DNA from 2 places in the Limnohabitans sp. 2KL-3 genome. Region 1 is predicted to be linked to the other one. Evidence: riboswitches for the same ligand, from Rfam matches in the RefSeq annotation. Region 1 holds a riboswitch; the other holds the start of a gene.

The links. A riboswitch is a leader RNA that binds a small molecule or an ion and turns the genes downstream of it on or off. The one in region 1 is predicted to bind S-adenosylhomocysteine.
Region 2: another riboswitch for S-adenosylhomocysteine. It lies ahead of metH (methionine synthase); the one in region 1 lies ahead of ahcY (adenosylhomocysteinase).

Annotation. Positions count from the first base shown of each region.
Region 1 covers NZ_CXON01000033.1:6,975-13,704, forward strand. The annotation lists gene AMM41_RS20790 (TolC family outer membrane protein) at 1-401, shown strand, start outside; gene AMM41_RS20795 (HAD-IIB family hydrolase) at 581-1,375, opposite strand; gene AMM41_RS20800 (peptide chain release factor 3) at 1,485-3,113, opposite strand; gene AMM41_RS20805 (nucleotidyltransferase family protein) at 3,358-3,657, shown strand; gene AMM41_RS20810 (HepT-like ribonuclease domain-containing protein) at 3,690-4,022, shown strand; S-adenosyl-L-homocysteine riboswitch at 4,029-4,120, shown strand; gene ahcY (adenosylhomocysteinase) at 4,203-5,636, shown strand; gene AMM41_RS20820 (TlyA family RNA methyltransferase) at 5,814-6,662, shown strand; gene metF (methylenetetrahydrofolate reductase [NAD(P)H]) at 6,681-6,730, shown strand, end outside.
Region 2 covers NZ_CXON01000010.1:95,114-101,843, reverse strand. The annotation lists gene metH (methionine synthase) at 1-1,777, opposite strand, end outside; S-adenosyl-L-homocysteine riboswitch at 1,833-1,933, opposite strand; gene AMM41_RS13475 (RNA-binding domain-containing protein) at 2,151-3,881, opposite strand; gene cynS (cyanase) at 4,083-4,526, opposite strand; gene AMM41_RS13465 (ABC transporter ATP-binding protein) at 4,574-5,449, opposite strand; gene ntrB (nitrate ABC transporter permease) at 5,439-6,305, opposite strand; gene AMM41_RS13455 (CmpA/NrtA family ABC transporter substrate-binding protein) at 6,311-6,730, opposite strand, start outside.

The DNA.
Region 1 (6,730 bases):
AGCTGACGATTCCGCTGTACCAGGGCGGTTACGTGAGCTCGCTGGAGCGCCAGGCCGTGGCCGAAAAGCTGCGCCAAGAAGAAGCCCTGGAGGCCATGCGCCGCGATTTGGGTTTGCGCATTCACCGGGAATACCGTGGTGTGACCGAAGGAGTTTTGAAAATCCGCGCCCTGGAGCAAGCCGTGCGCTCGAATGAACAGCTGCTCGACTCCACCCGCAAGTCGGTGTTGGCCGGTGTGCGCACCCAACTCGATGTGCTCAACGTCGAACAACAACTGGCCACCACCCACCGCGACCTGATCCAGGCCCGCTACCTCTACCTGATGTCCCGCCTGCGCCTGCAAGCCCTGAGCGGCCACGACCCCCTGACCGCCCTGCAAGACATCCACACCGCCTTCTAGGGTTTTGTAGGAGTCAGCCCAGCAAGCGATCAACCGTCGCACCCCTAACAACCGTCGCCATCGCCAGCAGGGCTGGCTCCTACAAAAACCTTGACCGTTGTGCCCTTTGTAGGAGCCAGCCCTGCTGGCGATGGACGCGACAGCGTCCTGCGGGGGGTGATCACTTGCAGGGCAAGCGCCTACAGGGAGATGGTCGTTGGCCCGAGCAGATGCCGTGTCATTTCAGCAAACCCCGCGCCGCGTTCACTGAGGGTGATGTAGCGCGGCGGGTGCGTCAGCTGCGCCTCAAAGCGCCGGATGTTGGCCACGCCCACGCTGTGCGCAAAGTGCTCAAACATCACCTGGTCATTGGTCGAGTCGCCCACATAGGCCCAGCGCTCGATTTCGGCGTCCAGATCGCGGCCCCACAGTTCGCGCACGATCCAGCGGGCACCTGTCAGCTTGCTGTGCTCGCCAAACCAGCCGTTGATGTGGATGCTGCTCACCGTCGCCGTCATGCCTGCTGCTTGCATCATGCGCACCACGCTGTCGATGGCCGTTTGCGGCAAGTGCGTGAATTCACTGTGGTCAATGGCGATGTCGGTCTCGCGCCCGACGCTGTCTTGTGAACGTCGCGCACCCGGCACGTTGTTTTCAATGTGAGTCAGGACCGTTTGCATGCGGCTGAAATTGGCACTGCGTGTGGCCGCGTCTTGCTGGTAGAGCTTGCGTAAACCCAAGCTGGCCGAGTGTTGCAGCCCCACCGCTCCGTTTTCGGCCACGATGGCGTCCACCGGCCAAGTGGCCGCAAAGGGCTCGCTCCAGCCCACAGGCCGCCCGGTGATCGGCACCACATGCAGGCCAGCGGCTTTCAGAGCGGCCAGGGCCTGCAAGGCATCGGGGGTGATCGCGCCATCGGTGGTCAGTGTGTCATCGATGTCGGTGAAGACGCCAATGAGGCCTTGCGGCGTATGCCAGTCAGAAAGTGGTTTCATGAAAACCTTTTGTAGGAGCCCCGCCCTCCGGGCGATTCTTGGTGGTCCACAAGGCTTATCGCGGCGGGGGCGTCGCTCCCACAAGGGAGACGCCCAAGGTCAAACCCATTCAGCCTGCGCTGCCCAAGGACAGCCCGGCATGCTCGCGCAGCGGGTGGAAGTGGATTTTGGGAAAGCGCTCTTGCGCCAGGCGCACGTCGTAAGGGCTGGTGCACAAATACGCCAGCGTACCTGCCGCGTCCAGCGACATGCGTTGCGGGTAGGCGTTGGTGAATTCGCGCAGCTCGGCCGGGGTGTCGGCCGTGATCCAGCGAGCACCGGTGTACTGGCAGCCCTCCAATCGCACATCGCAGTCGTATTCGGCTTTCAGGCGGTGTTGCACCACTTCAAACTGCAGCTGACCGACCGCGCCCAGCAGCATGGGGCCACCGATTTCGGGTTTGAAGACCTGGATCGCGCCTTCTTCGCCCAACTGGTCCAAGCCGGTTTGCAGTTGTTTGGTGCGCAGCGGGTTCTTCAGGATCACGGTCATGAAGAGTTCGGGCGCAAAGAAGGGCAGGCCGGTGAACTGCAAATTCGCGCCGTCGGTGATGGTGTCGCCCAGCTGCACGCCGCCATGGGTGGTAAAGCCAATGATGTCGCCTGCAAAGGCCTCTTCCACAGCTTCGCGACGTTGGCTCATGAAGGTCACCACGCTGGTGGGCCGCAGCTCTTTGCCGGTGCGCTGCACCTTGAGCTTCATGCCGGGTGTGTATTTGCCCGACGCCATGCGCACAAAGGCGATGCGGTCGCGGTGGTTGGCGTCCATATTGGCTTGCACCTTGAACACCACGCCCGAGAACGCGCTGTCTTCGGGCTGGATTTCTTTGACCACGGGCTGTTTGTTGACCAGCAGATTGCTGGTGCGGGGCTTGGGCGCGGGGGCCAGGTCGACCAGCGCGTCCAGCACTTCCATCACACCGAAGTTGTTCACGCCGGAGCCAAAGAACACGGGCGTTTGTTTGCCCGCCAAGAACGCCGCTTCGTCAAACGCGGGCGATGCGCCAGTGGCCAGCTCCATGCTGTCCATGGCGGTTTGCCATTCCAGGCCAAAGCGCTCGGCCAATTGGGCTTGCTCGGTCAGGGGGATGGTTTCGAAGTCTTGCGGCAGGCGTTCGCTGCCCGAGTCAAACACCGTCATGGCCTGCGTGCGCAGGTTGATGATGCCGCCGAAGCTCTTGCCCTGGCCCACGGGCCAGGTCATGGGCACGCAGGGCATGCCCAGCTCGCGCTCGACTTCGTCCAGGATGTCGAGCGGGTCGCGCACTTCGCGGTCCATTTTGTTGACGAAGGTGATGATGGGCGTGTCGCGCTGACGGCAGACCTCGATCAGGCGGCGGGTCTGCGCTTCCACACCGTTGGCCGCGTCAATGACCATGAGCGCCGAGTCCACCGCCGTGAGCACGCGGTAAGTGTCCTCGCTGAAATCTTTGTGGCCGGGGGTGTCGAGCAGGTTGATGACGTGCTCGCGGTAGAGCATCTGCATCACGGACGAAGCCACCGAGATGCCACGCTGCTTTTCGATTTCCATCCAGTCGGACGTGGCGTGGCGTGAGGCCTTGCGGGCCTTGACCGAGCCGGCGATCTGGATCGCGCCCGAAAACAGCAAGAGCTTTTCAGTCAGCGTGGTTTTACCGGCATCGGGGTGGGAAATGATGGCAAACGTCCGGCGGCGCCGGGTTTCGTGGGCGTAGGTCACAAGGGGGTCCTGATCGGGGTGGCACCGCAGGGGTGCTGAGCGGGCGGCCAAGGGTGGCCGCGATGGGGGAGATTTTAACGGGCCAAGGGGGGTGCCTTCTGGGCGCTGTGAGTGAGGTGAATCCCCTTGTAGGAGCGACGCCCTCGTCGCGAAAAGCCTGGCAGGCCACGAACCATTGCCCGGGGGGCTCCCACAGTTGGCATCCACTTTCGCCACTGTTTGAACTGTTTCATAATGATCGCTTATGAACATCGCGCCTCAACAGCAAGCCCTCATTGCCGATATTTGTCGGCGTTATAAGGTTCGCCGCATGCAAATGTTTGGATCGGCTGCGCAAGGGCAAGAAAGGTCTGATAGCGATGTCGACTTGTTGGTCGAATTCATTCCCAACCAATACCCCACAGGCTTTGCGCTGGTGGACATGCAACATGAGCTGTCCATGGTCTTTGATGGAAAGAGCGTGGATTTGGCTTTTCCCTCGGTGTTGAACAACCCCTTCAGACGCAAGGCCATTGAGCCCCAATTGCGTTTACTTTACCAATGAGCACTGACCGCGCACCTGCGCACTTGGCCGACATGCTTGGTTTTTCTGAGGAGCTGCAATCCTTGGTTGTGGGCTTGAGTCCCACAGAGTTCCAAAGTCAAAGAGTTTTGTGCCTCGCTGTTGAGAAATTGTTCATTAATTTGGGTGAGGCTGCGGCCAGGATAGGGGATTCAAATGTTCAATTTCCTCAAATTCCTTGGCGACAAATGATTGGTTTGCGCAACATCCTGGCACACGGTTATGAACAGGTCGCCCACGAAATCCTTTACCAAACCATTGTGCAAGAGCTGCCAGCCCTCAGCGAGAGTCTGCGTGTTGCGTTGCAGGACCGTGTTCACGGCAGCCCTGTGAGCGGCTCGCTATAATCAGCAACTTCCGAGGAGCGTTGCAGCGCCCACCAGCCCCAAAGCTGGCAGCAGGCGTGAGGCTCGGAACCTTCAAACAGCAACGACGCTCATCCACACGACGTGCGGTGAGCCTGTACCTTCCATTCAGTGCTTTCATCCATGCGTGTGGCTTTTTCACATTGCTTTGGAGCTTTTCTCATGAATGCACGTATGCCTTCCACCGTTAACGCTGATTGCGTGATTGCCGACATCGGCCTGGCCGATTGGGGCCGCAAAGAAATCAAAATCGCCGAGACCGAAATGCCCGGCCTGATGGCCATCCGCGAAGAGTTCAACGCAGCGCAGCCCTTGAAGGGCGCTCGCATCACCGGCTCGCTGCACATGACCATCCAGACGGCCGTGCTGATCGAGACCCTGCAAGCCCTGGGCGCTGACGTGCGTTGGGCTTCTTGCAACATCTTCTCGACCCAAGACCACGCCGCTGCGGCGATTGCCGCCAAGGGCACGCCCGTTTTTGCCATCAAGGGCGAGACCCTGGCCGACTATTGGGATTACACCCACCGCATTTTTGACTTTGGCCCCGCAGGCACGCCCGGCGAAGGCCCCAACATGATCTTGGACGACGGCGGCGACGCCACGCTGCTCATGCACCTGGGCAAGCGCGCCGAAACCGACGCGTCCTTGATCGCCAACCCCACCAGCGAAGAAGAGACCTGCCTGTTCAACGCCATCAAGGCCAAGCTGGCTGTGGACCCCACCTGGTACAGCCGCAAGGGTGCGCACATCATTGGCGTGACCGAAGAGACCACCACCGGCGTGCTGCGCCTGAACGAAATGGCCGCCAAAGGCAGCCTGATGTTCCGCGCCATCAACGTGAACGACTCGGTGACCAAGAGCAAGTTCGACAACCTGTACGGCTGCCGTGAATCCTTGGTCGACTCCATCAAACGCGCCACCGACGTGATGATCGCCGGCAAAGTGGCTGTGGTGGCCGGTTACGGTGACGTGGGCAAGGGTTCGGCCCAAGCCCTGCGTGCCTTGAGCGCCCAAGTCTGGGTGACCGAAATCGACCCGATCAACGCCCTGCAAGCCGCGATGGAAGGCTTCAAGGTTGTGACCATGGAATACGCCGCCGACAAGTGCGACATCTTCGTGTCAGCCACCGGCAACAAGAACGTGATCCGCTACGAGCACATGGCCGCCATGAAAGACGAAGCCATCGTCTGCAACATCGGTCACTTTGACAACGAAATCGACGTCGCTTCGCTGGACAAGTGCCAGTGGGACGAGATCAAGCCCCAAGTCGACCACGTCATCTTCCCCGATGGCAAGAAGATCACCTTGTTGGCCAAAGGCCGCCTGGTGAACCTGGGTTGCGCCACCGGCCACCCCAGCTTTGTGATGTCGTCTTCGTTTGCCAACCAGACCATTGCCCAGATCGAGCTGTTCACCAAGCAAGACCAATACGAGTCCGGCAAGGTCTATGTGTTGCCCAAGCATTTGGACGAGAAAGTGGCCCGTTTGCACCTGAAGAAAGTCGGCGCGATGCTGACCGAGCTGAGCGACGAGCAAGCGTCTTACATCGGCGTGTCCAAGAATGGTCCTTACAAGGCCGACACTTACCGCTATTGATGCGCTGAGTGGGTTGAGGGGTTCAGCCTTCGTGGTGTTTTTGCGACGTCACGTCGGGGCTGAACCCGCCGACCTACAGATGCCGCTCCGTAGGTCGGTGGCTTTAGCCCCGACATGCTTGATCCTGCACCATCGCGCGTACATCCCTCCCACCATTGTTTGACTGAATCCAACCGCATGCGCATTGACCAACTTCTCGTCGAACGTGGCTTGGCCGCCTCCCGCTCACAAGCCCAGCGACTCATTGCTGGGGGCGTGAAGTGGCAGCAGCCCGACGGCCAGTGGCGCACCGTCGTCAAAAACCGCGACGAGGTGCCCGAGAGCGCAGCCCTGGAGTTGCTGGACGACGCCGAGTCGCGTTATGTCTCGCGTGGCGGTCTCAAGCTCGAAGGCGCATTGAAGGCCACGGGTGTGCAGGTGGACGGCTTGCGCTGTCTGGACGTGGGCCAAAGCACAGGCGGTTTCACCGACTGTTTGCTGCAGCACGGCGCGGCCGAGGTGGTGGGCATTGACGTGGGCCATGCCCAGGTGCACCCGCGCATCAGCCAGGATGAACGGGTGATTTGCATCGAAGGCGTGAATGCCCGCGAGCTGGAGCCCGGTGACGAACGCATTCCCGATGCGCTGGAAGGCTTTGACCTGATGGTGGGCGATGTGTCGTTCATCTCGCTCACGCTGGTGCTGCCGGGCGTGGTGCATTTGCTCAAACCCACAGGCCAATTGCTGATGCTGGTCAAACCCCAGTTTGAATTGCAACCCGGTCAGGTGGGCAAGGGCGGCATCGTGAAAGGCGACACGCATTTTCCCTTCATCGAAAACCGCGTGCGCACGGCTTTGACCGAGCTGGGCATGAAGGTCACCGCCTGGCTGGACAGCCCGATTGCGGGGGGTGACGGCAACCATGAATTTTTTGTGCAGGCCTGCTGGCCCGACCCGGCGGTCGTTTTGCCCGCTCGCGAGGCCACCCGTGTGGCGCACGAGGCCGATCTGGCCGCCAAGGCCTATGCCAAGGCCAACGACTATTGAATTTTTGAAGGTGTTGTGATGTCTGGTTTGAAACTGCCCATCAGCTTGGAATTTTTTCCACCCAAAAC
Region 2 (6,730 bases), on a different contig from region 1:
CGATGGGCGTCTTGTTGGCGCGGGCTTGGGCCAGCGTCCACATCGGTGTTTGTTTTTTGTTGGCGTGCTGCTCGCGCACCTTGGCGTAATCGGTGTTCAGGTCGGCGATGAACTTGGCCGCTTGCTCGGACAGCAAACCCTGCGCCACACCCACGCTGCGCGACGCATCGGGCACATAGACCACAGGGCCTGAGTAGTTGGGCGCGATTTTCACGGCGGTGTGCACACGGCTGCAAGTGGCGCCGCCAATCAGCAAGGGCATTTGGCGTTCGCGGAAATACGGGTCTTTTTCCATCTCGGCCGCCACGTACTGCATCTCTTCGAGGCTGGGCGTGATCAGGCCCGACAGACCAATGATGTCGGCGTTTTCTTCTTTGGCCTTGGCCAGGATCTCGTGGCAGGGCACCATCACGCCCATGTTGACCACTTCAAAGTTGTTGCACTGCAAAACCACCGTGACGATGTTTTTGCCGATGTCGTGCACATCACCTTTGACGGTGGCGATCACGATCTTTCCCTTGGCTTTCACGTCTTCGCCTGCGGCTTCTTGTGCGAGTTTTTCTGCTTCGATGTAGGGCAGCAAATGCGCCACGGCCTGCTTCATCACGCGGGCACTTTTCACCACCTGTGGCAAGAACATCTTGCCCTGGCCGAAGAGGTCACCGACCACGTTCATGCCATCCATCAACGGGCCTTCGATGACATGCAAGGGGCGACCGCCCTTGGCCAGAATCTCGCGATACGCCTCTTCTGTATCGTCGCTGATGAAGTCGGTGATCCCATGCACCAAAGAATGTGACAAACGCTGCGCCACGCTCACGGGCGCATCGGTCGTGCCGCGCCAGGCCAGCTTGGTGGTCTCATCTTTGGCTGCGCCTTTGGCGCTGTCGGCCACTTCGACCAAACGCTCACCTGCATCGGGGCGGCGGTTCAGCACCACGTCTTCGACCCGCTCGCGCAGCGTGGGCTCCAGGTCGTCGTACACGCCGACCATGCCCGCGTTCACGATGCCCATGTCCATGCCGGCTTTGATCGCGTGGTACAGGAACACGGTGTGAATCGCTTCGCGCACCGGGTCGTTGCCCCGGAAACTGAAGGACACGTTGGACACACCGCCCGACACCTTGGCACCCGGCAGGTTCTGCTTGATCCAGCGCGTGGCTTCGATGAAGTCGACGGCGTAGTTGTTGTGCTCTTCGATGCCGGTGGCGATGGCAAAAATGTTGGGGTCAAAAATGATGTCTTCGGGCGGGAAGCCCACCTCATCGACCAGCACACGGTAAGCGCGTTCGCAAATCTCGATCTTGCGTTCGTAGGTGTCGGCCTGGCCTTTTTCATCAAACGCCATGACCACAGCGGCCGCGCCATAGCGCTTGACCAGCTTGGCCTGGCGCTTGAACTCATCCAAACCTTCTTTCATGCTGATCGAGTTGACGATGCCCTTGCCCTGGATGCAGCGCAGACCGGCTTCGATCACCGTCCACTTGCTCGAATCCACCATCACCGGCACGCGGGCGATGTCGGGCTCACCGGCCATCAGGTTCAAAAACCGCACCATGGCCGCCTGGCTGTCGAGCATGGCCTCGTCCATGTTCACGTCGATGACCTGCGCACCGTTTTCGACCTGCTGACGCGCCACGGCCAAAGCCTGCTCGTACTCGCCATTCAAAATCATGCGGGCAAAGGCCTTGGAGCCGGTCACGTTGGTGCGCTCACCCACATTGACAAACAGGGCACCGGTGCCGATGGAGACAGGCTCCAGACCGGACAACTTCATGGGAGGAACAGACAGGATTTCAGACGCGACAACAGACACAGGCTCACCTTAGGCATTCAGGTGAGCGTCGTTGTGCAAGATCATTCAGACATTGAACGGCCCCAAGCCTGACCTGCTGCGCCTTGACGGCGGCGGGCTGCAACGCTCCTTGGGAAGCTGGGATTTTAAGGCTTGTTGATTCTTAAGCCCTTGATGAATAGAGCAATCCGTCAGGATGCGGGATTGAATATCGTTGACGTCAAGACACACCTGGCAGCGCCGAGAGCCTTAATCCTTGTCTAAATACATCCATATTCGGACATCTAGACATCAATTAAATCAACAACTTAGTCTCGAAAAACGAATTTTCTTAGCTAAAGGCTAATCTAATTTTTCAACTTTTAGACAAGAACCAGACCGCCGCAGATCGAGGGCCTTCACAATCAATGATCTGGGCTCGCTTCATGGCTTGGAGTAAATTTTTCACCTTGTTGGCTTTTTGCTCCGGGGTCAACACAGCCGCCAATTTGTTCGTCAACAGTTCGTCAAAATCAGTCCGTTTGGCCTGTTTATATTTGCGCAAGTACCCAACCACCAACTGCTGGTAATGCTGGTCGTCAAGCCCACGGTTGTGGATGTAACGTGCTTTTTGACCCGCAGCATCGGCCACCTTGGCAGAAATAAACAACTTCGGCGCACGGCCTTCGACCAAGCCCAATTCGCGCAACAGCTTGATTTCTCTGGTCGCCAAGGCATGTCCCTTTTGGACTTTGTCCAGCAACAACACATGCTGCAAGCTCAAATCGGTTCGTGCCATCAAGGCTCGCGCAAACTTGGCATCCATCATGCGCCCAGCCAGCGTCAACTCTACACGGGGATGACCTTGGGGGCTGGTGTCAAACGCGTAATCCGGCAGGGGGAAAAACCGCTCACGTTGGGTCACGAACATGCGGCGAATGCCACTGCCAGCTTGTTCGATCATGCGCAAGCGGATCATGCCGTCAATCAACCATTGGTTGCGGTAATGCTCTGGCGGTGACTGATGCTCCAGCATCCATTCCACACTCTGTGGAATGAACTCCCCCAAATTAGTCAGCACCAAACGGTCCGCGTGTTCCACGACATTGATCTTGCCACCCAACAAATAGTCTTGATGGGCCACGCAGTTATGAAGCGCTTCCCGGACCACCCACGCATCGTATTGCTGCACGGGTGTGGGAAAAAGTGTTCCGTCCGGCAGGTGATCCACAGTTTCATTGCGAATACGCCCAAAGACCCGGTCCGTCGCCAGCAAAAATGGAATCCCAAAAGGGTAAGACGGTGACGAAGTGCTGTTGGCATCACGCGAGATCCAGTGAATCTTCGCATCCACCGGCGACAGAAAATGCGCAGCCTCGTCTTTGCCCAACAGCAACAAAGCCGACCGCGTGATCCGCCCCTGCTTGGTGATGCGCGCTTTGTTCAGCAGGGTCACATCACTCAAGCCAGCCACCTCGGCGCGGATGGCCTCGTACCTGCGTGCATCGGGCTCACCACGAATACAAAATTCTGTGTAACGCTGACGGGCGGCGATCACCGCCTCAGGGTCCAGATCACTCCAGGTAGCCCCCGGCACCACCTCGCCAGTCCAATCCTCTTTCAAGCCCAGTTGAGCCCACAACCTGGCCTCTTTGTCAGGCTGCTCTGCCAACTTGACCTTGTGGCTGTCGATGCGGATGTACCGGACATTCTTGAATGCAACAGGCGCACTGCGGGCGGGGTGAATCTCCAGCAAAACGACACGACCATTGGGGTGTGATAGTTCGTGGAAATGGAAGTCGGCACGGGGTTGCGTCAAATACTGCAGCCACATGACCAAGGCCTGATTGCCACTGCCTTTGTCCGATCTGACTTTCTGACTGAAGGGATCAAATGTGGTGCCCTTCACCTCACGGGTGGTGTCATCAACGCCCCAAATCAGCCAGGCACGCTCATGCCCCTCCAAGGCTGCCGCGTTGGCAAGGGCAGAGATGTATTCACCAATGACCTCCGCATGATCCCAGTTGGACTTGAATTCAAGGGTCGCCCGCTCACGCGATTGGGTGAGTAAGTTCTGAAGCACAACAAGCATGGTGGTGTCACGCATGTCGCTCTCGGTGAGTTGTTTTTTGTCCAAGCTGGGGCTCGTGGTGGGGAGTTGGTGGCTTTTATGGCGAAAAGCTATTTTTAATCAATTTGTGTGCTTTTTGGCCTCACCTGTTCAATTGCCAGATCGAAAGAAGCAAAAAAGCCGTGGTGAAACTGGTTCACCACGGCTTTTATTGGCGCCCTTGACGGGCACGCCCGATCAGTACTGCTTGTAAGGCAAGAACTTGCCCGACAGCACCACGTTCACGCGGTCGCCCTTGGGGTCGGGCTGGCGCACGATGTCCATGCTGAAGTCGATGGCGCTCATGATGCCGTCGCCAAACTCTTCGTGGATCAGTTCCTTGATGGTGGTGCCGTAGACGCTGACGATTTCGTACCAGCGGTAGATCAGCGGGTCGGTAGGCACCTGGCTGGGCAGTGAGCCTTTGTAGGGCACGACTTGCAGCCACTTGATCTCGTCGGCCGTCAGACCAAAGATCTTGCCGATGATTTTGGCTTGCTTGGCGTCAAAGGTCATTTGGCCCAGGCACCCGGCGGTGACCCACTCCTTGGACAAGCCGACTTTTTCGGCGACGTCGCTCCACTTGATGCCTTTGGCCACTTTGGTGGAGATGATTTTTTCGGTGACTTCTAAACGGTTCATGAAAGACCTCTTGAGAGGGGGGTTGATGAAAATTTGGGGGGAACAATTCAATGGGCTTTGGCGCGTGACACCAAAAAGTCGACGATGTGGTTGCGCATGTCGTAGTAGCCCGGCAGGTGGTGCAGCTGGGCGCGGGTCCGTTCGCGTGGCAGCGGGTTGACCACCACTTCGGCGAGGCCACCGGGCACATAACTGCCACCCGACTCGTTGCCGTTGCTCATGAGCACGATGCGGTCCGACAGCAAAATCGCTTCGTCCACGTCGTGTGTGATCATGAACACCGTCTGTTGCGTCTGGCGCACGATGGTCATCAGTTCGTCTTGAATCGTGCCGCGCGTCAATGCGTCCAGCGCGCCAAAGGGCTCGTCGAGCAGCAGCATCTTGGGCTGAATGGCAAAGGCTCTGGCAATGCCCACGCGCTGCTTCATACCGCCCGACAGTTGGCTGGGTTTTTTGTCGATGGCGTGCAGCAGGCCCACCATGCCCACATGCTTTTCCACATGCACATTGACCTGAGGTGTTTTCCATTCAGGCCACTTGGACTTGACGGCGAACGCGATGTTTTGCCGCACGGTGAGCCAAGGCATGAGGGCGTGGCTTTGGAACACCACGCCGCGCTCCAGGCTGGGGCCCGCGATCTCGCGGCCGTCCATGAAGGCATGGCCTTCAGTGGCCGTGTCCAGGCCTGCCAACACGTTCAAGATGGTGGTCTTGCCGCAGCCCGAGTGGCCGATGATGCAAACGAACTCGCCTTTGTCGATGGTGAAGGACACGTCCGAAAACACCGGCTTGTCACTTTGGTAGGCCTTGCCCAGTTTTTCAATTTTGAGGAAAGCGTTCATGGCTTTGGCCTTGGGTTGGGGTGCAAAAATTTCTGTGGGCAAAGGCGCGATCAGCTCGCGGTCGCTGGTGTCACTCCACATAGGTCACCGCCTTTTGCACCTGGGCAAAGGCCAGGTCCAACAACATGCCCACCACCCCAATCACCAGCACCGCAAAGATCACATTCACCAGCGACAGGTTGTTCCACTCGTTCCACACAAAGTAGCCCACGCCTGTGCCGCCCACCAGCATCTCGGCGGCCACGATCACCAGCCAGGCAATGCCCATGCTGATGCGCATGCCGGTCACGATGGTGGGCGCTGCGGCAGGCAAGATGACCAAGAAGGCTTTGCGCAGCGGTTGGACTTCCAGCGTGCTGGCCACGTTGAGCCATTCGCGCTTGACCGCAGCCACACCAAAGGCGGTGTTGATGAGCATGGGCCAGACCGAGCAGATGAAGATGACGAAAATGCCGCTGACTTCGGAGTCTTTGAGCGTATACAGCGCCAGCGGCATCCACGCCAGCGGGCTGATGGGTTTGAGCACCTGGATGAAAGGGTCAAACGCCTTGCGCATGAGGGGCGACATGCCGATCATGAAGCCCACCGGCAGCGCCACCAACACGGCCAAGAAAAAGCCCAGCGCCACACGACCCAGCGAATGCGCCAACTGAATGCCGATGCCTTTGTCGTTGGGGCCTTTGTCGTAAAACGGATCGGCCAGGTGCCCCAGCATGGCTTTGCCTACTTCCAGGGGTGGCGGAAAGCCTGTGGTTTTGACTGCGCCTGGGTCCTTGCCCATCATCTTCTGGTACTCGATCTCGTCGGCTGTCATGCCCGCCTTGGCAGCGCCAGCCACCGTGGGCGCGGTGGCCGACAGCTGCCATGCGCCCAAAAAAACCAGGAACATGAGCAGCGAGACCATGGCCGCGCGCAAATTGAGGTGCGTGGTTTTCATGTGCCTTAGCCCATCTTGTTGATCGCAAAGCTCTTGATGTAGTCCTCGGGCTTGGCCGGGTCAAACTCTTTGCCCATGATCTTGTACTTGGGGTAAGGCGTGGTGGCGGCAAAGTCGTGGCCGAGCTCTTTCATGTGTTTGCGCGCATCGGTGATGAGGAACACCTTCTCGGCGATTTGTTTGTAGTTCACATCGCCCTTCACATAGCCCCAGCGCTTCATTTGTGTAAGCATCCACACCGCCATGCTCTGCCAAGGCATGGGGTCAAAGTCGGCGCGGTCAGGCACGTTTTGCACCTTGCCCAAACCATCGGCAAATTTACCGGTGAGTACTTGGGCAATCACCGCCTCGGGCTGGTTCAGGTACTGGGCGGGTGAGATGACTTTGGCAATCAGCTCACGGTTGCCCGGCTGGCGTGCCATGGC